DNA from 2 places in the Gilliamella sp. CG13 genome. Region 2 is predicted to be linked to the other one. Evidence: riboswitches for the same ligand, from Rfam matches in the RefSeq annotation. Region 2 holds a riboswitch; the other holds the start of a gene.

Region 1 (4,445 bases), on a different contig from region 2:
GATTAAACTCAATAATGAACTTTTACCCGCACCACTTGGCCCAACAATGACGACCCGTTCTTTTGCGGCAATACCAAAATTAAAAAACATTTTAAAATTATCATAATGATAATTAATATGATTGAGTGTGATCATCATCCACCAAAACCAATAAACTAAAAGAGATAATTAATAATATTGCCGCTGTGACACTACCATCTTGATAATGATAATGTGATAGCTGCTCATAGAGGTAATAAGGCAATGTGATGACTGACTGCCCACCAAATAGTGCGATAATGCCAAAATCCCCTAAAGATAAGATAGCCGAAAAAACAAAACTTTTTAACATTAATTTGTTTAATGCTTTATATTCAATCAAATAAAAATGGTTAACCCCGTCAATGCAAAGGGATTGGCTTAATAGCCAATAACGCTTAGTGACATCGAACATGGGGGTAGCCAGACTTTTAATGACAAAAGGTAATGCCATTAAAGCATTACACAATATTAATAAAATGCAGATAAACCAAGTATTACCTGCATACTGATAAAATAATATAAACAGTCCTGACGCTAAAATCATGCTGGGAATCGCTAAAATTAACGAACTGGCTAACATTAATCGATTACTCCACGTTACCTTTTGATAAATGAGCAATCGACTATTTGTCCAAAGAATAAATAGTGCCATTAACAGGGTTACGATGGCTGACCCCAATGCAATGAAAAGTGAAAACAGTGTTGCATGTTGAAAGGTTGGCGTAAACAGTGACAAACGGAAAAAATAAACACCATCAATCACGATATTTATCAAAGGAAGTAAAATAAATAATCCCCCCATAATAATCACGATTGAACTTAGCAAGGCAGCCAATCCAGAAACAGGAAAACGGTAGTTTTGCTTTATAAAGCGCATTGTGACTTGTTTATTATTATTAAACTTTTGCATTATTCCCATAAAACCTACGCAACAAAGCAATTGCAATAAGGAAAGCAAAACCGCTTGAATAAAATCAAAATCACGAATGGATTGATAAATTGCTACTTCAATGGTGGTATATTTGGGGCCACCGCCTAAAGCCAATACAATCGCAAAACTTGAAAAACAGAGCATAAAAATCAGCGAAGCCATAGGCAATATTTGCCGACGAAGATGTGGCCATTCAACCAATCGAAAAAAAGTGTAACCAGAAAAATTCAATTGAGCGGCTAGCTGTTTCTGTTCAACAGGCACACTCATCAGCGTACGGTAAAATAGACAACAAGCATAAGGAAAATTCAAAAATACGTGTGCTAATAAAATTCCTTGTAATCCATAAATTGACCATGAAAATGGCAAGCCGATATATCCAACAAAGATTGACAGTAATCCCTGTTGCCCATAAACGGATAAAAGCCCTGTCACAACAACTAGTGCAGGTAAAATAAACGTCACCGGCATTATTCGCAACAATAGACCTTTACCCCAAAACTCAACCATGGATAAAGCTTTTGCCATTAATATAGCCAAGAAAATAGAAAGACATGTTGATAGTGTGGCTTGATAAACAGTTATCCACAAAATATGTAATAAATAGCTGTCAATATAACTGTTTATCTCACCTGAAGTTATTGCGTAATAACCAATGGATAATAATGCACTACCCAGTACAACCATTATGCTACTGGCGGCAAGAATACCCGGCATTAACGTTCTAAAATTCAACATGTTAATGTCTATAATTACTTACTGATCGCTGATTGCCACTCACGAATCCAAGCTTTTTGTCCTTTTTCAACTTGCTCAGATCCAAATTCTAACGCCTTAGTGACAGGCTTTATTTGCTGATAAGCCTCAGGTAATGTCGTTTGAATAATCGGGTACATCACATTCTTTTCAGCAATCTGACGTTGTACTTCAGGTAAGAGTAAATACTGTAAAAACTGACGTGCTAACTCGGGTTGCTGACTGTATTTGATTATACCTGCTACTTCAACCTGACGGTAATGTCCTTCATCAAAAATGGCTGCCTCATAGCGATGATCATTTTTCATAATATGAGCAATCGGCGATGTACTGTAGCTTAAAACAAAATCAGCTTCGCCTTTCAAAAACATACCATAAGATTCACTCCAGCCTTTGGTGACGGTTACCGTATTTTTAGCAATCTTTTTCCATACATTGGCAGCATCATCGCCATAGATATTTTTGATCCAAAACAGTAGACCTAGTCCTGGCGTACTGGTTCTTGGGTCTTGATAAATAATTCGCCAATTGGCTTTATTATCAACAAGTTGTTGCATACTATGGGGAGGATTTTTGATTTTATCTTTGTTATAAATAAAAGCAAAATAACCATAATCATAAGGAAGAAAATCATTATCCCACCAATCAGTGTTAAGATTATCAGGTTTAATGATTTGATGAGGAATAACAATATTGGCTAACTTAGCTTGCTGTAAAATGTTATTGTCTAAGCCTAAAATAACATCGGCATTGGTCTTTTTCCCTTCGAGCCGGATCCGATTTAAAATTGATACACCATCCCCTAACGAAATGATATCCAACTGACAATCACACTCCGCTTCAAAATCTTGCTTAATGGCCTCACCTGGGCCCCACTCAGACATAAAAGAATTGTAACTATAAACGGTTAAAGTTGGCTTAGCATTGGCGGTATCAATCAAGAAAAAAGCTGAAAAAACAAAAAACAAAAGAAGATTCTTACGAAACATTTTGCCTCCAAAATAGTAAATAAAAGACAAAAGGTTTGAGCAGACACAATAACTCAAATCCCTCCGCTGGCATGATCCAGTTCAGGTTCGACGGGTTATGTTAACCAACATTCTCAGCCATTTGGGCACCCCGTTGAGAACGATAAATAGTTTAGTGTTTACCTCATTAATTGTAAACAGTTGTAATTGCGATAGCATGAATAATAACAAGCAAGTTTAATCACTGTTAAGGTAAAAAGGTAACGAATTAATGCTCAAAAATTAGATAATTTTAAAGCGATTTTAATTGTCTCTTATTATGATTATTACCTAAGTTTAATCACTGTTTAACGGATTGAGTATTCAAGAAATCCAAATAAAAATAAGTTATTAATTAAAAAAATAGTAGATGTTACTCAATTGCTTTGTATATAATAAAAACGTCAGTTATTTGATTTTTATTAAAGGATTAATTATGTCTCAATCTTTCAAGAGCCCTCGCTGGATGCGTGATTTAAATCGCTATCTAAATTCAAAACCTCAATTCGTTTTATCCGGAAACATTCATGATCGACAACAATCGAAAATTGATACTGAAACCATCATTTCCGAAACATTAGTCTTGTCGATTTATCGAATATTAAAAAATGCAAAATTTAATCACGTCTTATTGTGGAATTCAGCTGTTGGATTCGAAGAAATTCAAACACCAGACTTACCCGCAATTAAAAGCGATACGTTGTTTAAACGCCTAAGATTAAATGCTGTTCCCAAAAAAGATTCCGCAAAAATAAATCATTTAAGTAACACGTTAGATCAACTAGTCAGCTATGATCAACAGCCTGTTGCGTTGATAATTGATTATGAATCACATTTGTCTAAAAATCGTCATAATATGAGTTTTAGTGAGCATCAACTTTTTGCGCGTTCTTTAGCACTTTCACAACTTGAATACCCAAAACCTAAAGGTTCAAACGATCGGTTATTTATAAATACCATTATTTGGCTAGTTGAAAAAGAAAGTAATTTACCCGATTGGTTACTCATTAATAACCCTAAGATTCGTCATATTCCTGTGACAGCATCCAGTTAAGCAATCCGTAAAAATATAAATGATGAATAACTAGAGTAGCTCGTTTTTTAAAAGATCATCGCACAAAGCCAGTTTACTTAAGAGGTCATAATGAATTTAAAATAGATTGATATTGATTTAATATAGATAAATTAAAAACCAATAAGAGTTTTCGGGCTTTTTTTGAATTGTATATTTAACAAAATAATAGATGCCATTTGCTAACCCAAATCGGGCTAAAATGCGTGTTTTCTATCGACTGTATTAAAATTAATCTTTATAAATAATCATTGTCATTCTACAATTCAATATAAATAAAAATGATAAAAATAACATCAACATTGAGTTGAATATAAGGAATACAAAATGGAGTTAGAGCGTCACTGTGGTCATTGCCAAACTGAACGATTCGATAATGAAATGCTAAGTAAGCAAATGATCGATGATAAAACATATCATTATGACCTATTATCCGTTTCATTCAAAAATTCTATTGATACAAAACCATTAAAAAAATTTCAATTGATTAGTGAAACTATGCCTATTAAAGAGCATAAATCTAAACTAGGGTTATGGCAATTATCTATACGCGCCAATAATGTTCGCTTACGTGCATCAAATTTACAAATCAAATTGGATGAAAACCGACTAAAAACACTTCAATTAGCCTGTTCTAAAAACCAATTAATGGCAATGT
Region 2 (4,445 bases):
GATAAATTCGGTGGGAATTGCCAATACCGCATCAACACCTTGGGTACTTTGTGCGGTTAATGCGGTAATGACAGACATGCTATACGCACCAAGTGCCGAAAACGTTTTGAGATCGGCTTGGATGCCAGCTCCCCCACTGGGATCTGAACCAGCAATAGTTAGGGCTGTAATTGTCATGATGTTGCTTCCTATCTAGCTTGATGTATTTTATTGATTAGTAAAGTGGTTGCTTGTTCAATATTGGATTGACCACAAATAGCCGATACGACTGCAACGCCTTCAATTCCTGTTTGCATCACTTCTGTTACTTTTGTTATGTCGATACCGCCAATGGCAACAGCAGGGCAATGTTTGGTTTTGACTAATTGAGTTAACTGCTCAATACCAAGTGCCGAGGATGCATCTTTCTTGGTCGAGGTAGGATAGACAGGACCAATTCCAATATAATCGACGTTTTGCCAAGGCACGGTTTCAAGTTGATGCTGATTCGAAACAGATAGCCCTAACCATTTATTATTACCGATCAATCGGCGAGCTACATCAACGGGCAAATCATTTTGACCAACATGCACACCATCTGCATCGACAGCTAAAGCAATATCAACATGATCATTAATCAATAGCGGTACCGATGTCTGACTGAGTGCTTCTTTTAAGGCTAAAGCAGCTTTATACCAATCTTTGCCTGTCAATTCTTGTTCTGATCGTAATTGTACGGCGGTTACACCGTTGGCAACGGCAATTTTGGTTGTGTCGACCATGCCACTGATTCCTCCACATAGTGTCGGATCAAGCACTAAATAGAGAGTAAGATCCAACTTTTTCTGCATGCTACGTCCCTATTAGTATGATGAATAAAATAGTGATAATTGATCTAATAACGATACGGCAAAACTGCCTAATCCAAGCTGTTTATTTGCCTTTTCTCCAGCTTTTTTCATCATAAAGCAAGCGGCTGCTGTGGCTAAAAGTGGATCGGTTGAATTTACAATAAACGCTGCAACCATAGCAGATAAGGAACAGCCTGTTCCGGTAATTTTGGTTAAAGCAATATCACCGCCTGCTATAGCGTAAGTCGTATGACCATCAGTAATATAATCAATGTCACCAGTCATAGCGATGATAGTCTGGTAGTCTTGTGCCAATTGTTTGGCATATTGTAAAGCGGATTTTGTCGAGTCTTGACTATCCGGGCCTTTTGATGATGCAAATTGACCGCTTAGCGCTAAGATTTCCGAAGCATTGCCACGAATAACGGTGGGTTTAAATGATAATAATTGATGCGCAATTTCGGTACGATAAGCAAGTGCCGAACCAACGGCAACAGGATCAAGTACCCATGGAGTTTGGCTCTGCTGAGCTTGACTTGCTGCAAGTAGCATACTTTTGGCAGTATTGTGATTAATTGTGCCGATGTTGATCAGTAAACTATTAGCAATTTTAACAAATTCAGCCACTTCTTGTTCAGCAATAATCATTGCTGGTGAAGCACCAATAGCAAGTAGGACATTAGCAGTAAAATTTTGTACAACATCATTTGTTATACAATGAACTAATGGGCGTTGCGTTTTGACAAGATTAATAAAAGGTGTAACTTGAGTGATTTGAAGAGACGTAGTTACTGACATGTTCATTCCTTATTTGATTTATCGGGAAGAATTTGCCTATTGTAAAGTTGAATGGCTAGACTTCCCTACGCTGGTGTTATCCAGATCAGGTTCAACGGGTAAACTCTCAGTTTTTTTAATGAATAAAAAACACCCCGAGTCAAAATTATGCTTATATTATGAACTGCCTATTGGCTTTTAACAAGTTTGTATAATAGAAAATTTCGATTTAAATGTTATTGTAACAATTTTTCGATATCGGTAATCGCTCTTCTATCCGGCAAGAAAATAATCAGGTGATCATTCTCTTCAATCGTTAAATCCGTGTTGATAATAATAACATCTTCATCACGTACAACTGCGCCGATTGTTGCCCCAGAAGGTAGTTTTAATCCATTGATGTTTTTTCCGACCAGTTTTGAATTTTCTTTATCACCATGCGCAACGATTTCCACAATTTCAGATTCGCCTTGTCGTAGTGATACAACTTTGACGATGCCTGTTTGTCTGACATGACTTAAAAGTTCAGAAATAGTGGCGTGTTGGGGTGAAATAGCAATATCAATCACACTGTCATTAATGAGTTCAAGATAAGCTTGTTTTTGGATTAAGACGATGACTTTTTTTGCGCCCATTCTTTTCGCTAACATTGATGACATAATATTGGATTCATCATCACCGGTTACCGCAATAAAAAGATCTGTCAGTTCAATCTGTTCTTGGGATAGCAATTCTTGGTCTGATGATTCGCCATGTAATACCGTGGTATTAAGTAACTGTTCAGCAATGAGTTCTGCTCGTTCGGCATTGCGTTCAATTAGTTTGACTTGATAATCATTTTCTAAACGCTTAGCCAGTGCAAGTGCAATGCCGCCACCGCCACTAATGATAATTCGTTTATAAGGTTTTTCTAAACGTTGTAGCTCACTGGTCACGGCTTTGATATTGGTTGGCGGAGTAATAAAATACACCATATCACCAGCTTCAATTAAGGTAGAACCTAGAGGACGAATAAAGCGATTTTTACGGTAGATAGCAACGACTCTAGCTTCAACATGCGGAAGATGTTCTTTAAGTTCTGATAGCTCACTGCCAACTAGCGCGCCACCATAATATGCCATAACAGCGACTAGACATACACGGGTATCGTTGAATGAGGCAAATTGTAATGCGCCTGGATATTGAACAAGATGACTGATATGGTTAGTAATAAGGTTTTCTGGTGCAATGATATGGTCGATATTGATACACTCTTTATTAAAAAAAGGATATCTTTCATCATTGTATTCCGGTGCGCGGATACGCGCCACTTTTTGCGGAATATTAAACATGACATGCCCTATTTGACATGCCATCATGTTGATTTCATCAGAGTTGGTAACGGCAACAAGCATATCAGCCGATTCCGCGCCAGCACTCTCTAATACTTGTGGATAAGATGATTTTCCACAAATGACTTGTAAATCAAAGCGCTCTTGCAAAGATTGCAATTTATCATGATCTTCATCGACAACAGTGACATCGTTCTGTTTTTCAGTAACAAGATATTCTGCAAGCGCACTGCCTGTTTGTCCTGCTCCAAGAATGATAATCTTCATAACTAACCTATTTTAATTAAATGGCTTTTATATCTTTTATTGTCATGATGATAATAAATGCCTATATTAAGCCAAATAATACTGTTTAGTGTTAATAATAATTATGTTATTTGATTTTAGACTATACAAAACCGATAGCGTCATAGACCTTTTTCAATGTGATATCCGCTTTAGCTCGAGCTTTTTCAGCGCCTTCTTTCATGATTGAAAAGAGATAATCTTCATCATCACGATATTGGTGATATTGTGCTTGTAAGTGACTTATCATATCAATCACTTGAGTCGCCACTTCCGTTTTAAGATGTCCATACATTTTACCTTCAAACTCTTTTTCAAGTTCGGTGACTGGTTTTCCTGTTACACCAGTTAATATATCTAATAAATTTGATACACCAGCTTTATTTTTTAAATCATAACGTACAACAGGCGGTTCATCAGAATCGGTCATTGCTCGTTTGATTTTTTTCTCGATGTCTTTAGGATTTTCAAGTAAGCCAATCACATTGTTTCGATTTTCATCAGATTTAGACATTTTTTTCGTTGGGTCTTGTAAAGACATCACTCTTGCACCAACTTTAGGGATAAAAGGTTCAGGAACAGTAAAAATGTCACCATACAGGGCATTAAAGCGCATTGCAATATCACGTGATAGTTCGAGATGTTGTTTTTGATCGTCACCCACCGGTACTAAATTAGCTTGATATAATAAAATGTCAGCTGCCATTAATACAGGATAATCAAAAAGCCCTGCGTTAATATTTTCAGCGTGTCGTGATGATTTATCCTTGAATTGGGTCATGCGACTGAGTTCACCAAAATAAGTGTAACAGTTTAATGCCCACCCTAATTCAGCATGAGCAGGTACATGAGATTGTACAAATATAGTGCTTTTTTGAGGATCAATGCCACATGCTAAATAAAGCGCCATGGTATCCAGTGTTGCTTTGCGTAGCTTCTGTGGATCTTGGCGTACTGTGATAGCATGTTGATTTACAATACAATAAACGCAATCGTATTCTTGTTGTAAAGCGACCCAATTTTTTAAGGCACCCAAATAGTTGCCAAGTGTTAATTCCCCTGATGGCTGAGCGCCACTAAATACAATCGGTTTACTCATAATTTATTCCTAATCTATTCATTCTTATTTTTTTGCCTCAGCTTTAGGCAGTGGTAACAAGGTTAATATATCTTTGAAATCGTCAAACAAAAAATCGGGGTCGCTGGTCGCTATGGATACACC

The links. A riboswitch is a leader RNA that binds a small molecule or an ion and turns the genes downstream of it on or off. The one in region 2 is predicted to bind thiamine pyrophosphate.
Region 1: another riboswitch for thiamine pyrophosphate. It lies ahead of thiB (thiamine ABC transporter substrate binding subunit); the one in region 2 lies ahead of thiM (hydroxyethylthiazole kinase).

The regions. Positions count from the first base shown of each region.
Region 1 is NZ_JBIDFM010000003.1:292,955-297,399, reverse strand. It holds gene thiQ (thiamine ABC transporter ATP-binding protein) at 1-90, opposite strand, end outside; gene thiP (thiamine/thiamine pyrophosphate ABC transporter permease) at 113-1,690, opposite strand; gene thiB (thiamine ABC transporter substrate binding subunit) at 1,705-2,697, opposite strand; TPP riboswitch at 2,738-2,840, opposite strand; gene ACGH6R_RS06785 (hypothetical protein) at 3,152-3,769, shown strand; gene ACGH6R_RS06780 (AAA domain-containing protein) at 4,115-4,445, shown strand, end outside.
Region 2 is NZ_JBIDFM010000002.1:83,701-88,145, reverse strand. It holds gene thiD (bifunctional hydroxymethylpyrimidine kinase/phosphomethylpyrimidine kinase) at 1-180, opposite strand, end outside; gene thiE (thiamine phosphate synthase) at 189-830, opposite strand; gene thiM (hydroxyethylthiazole kinase) at 843-1,628, opposite strand; TPP riboswitch at 1,674-1,775, opposite strand; gene trkA (Trk system potassium transporter TrkA) at 1,844-3,205, opposite strand; gene trpS (tryptophan--tRNA ligase) at 3,327-4,322, opposite strand; gene ACGH6R_RS04350 (phosphoglycolate phosphatase) at 4,347-4,445, opposite strand, start outside.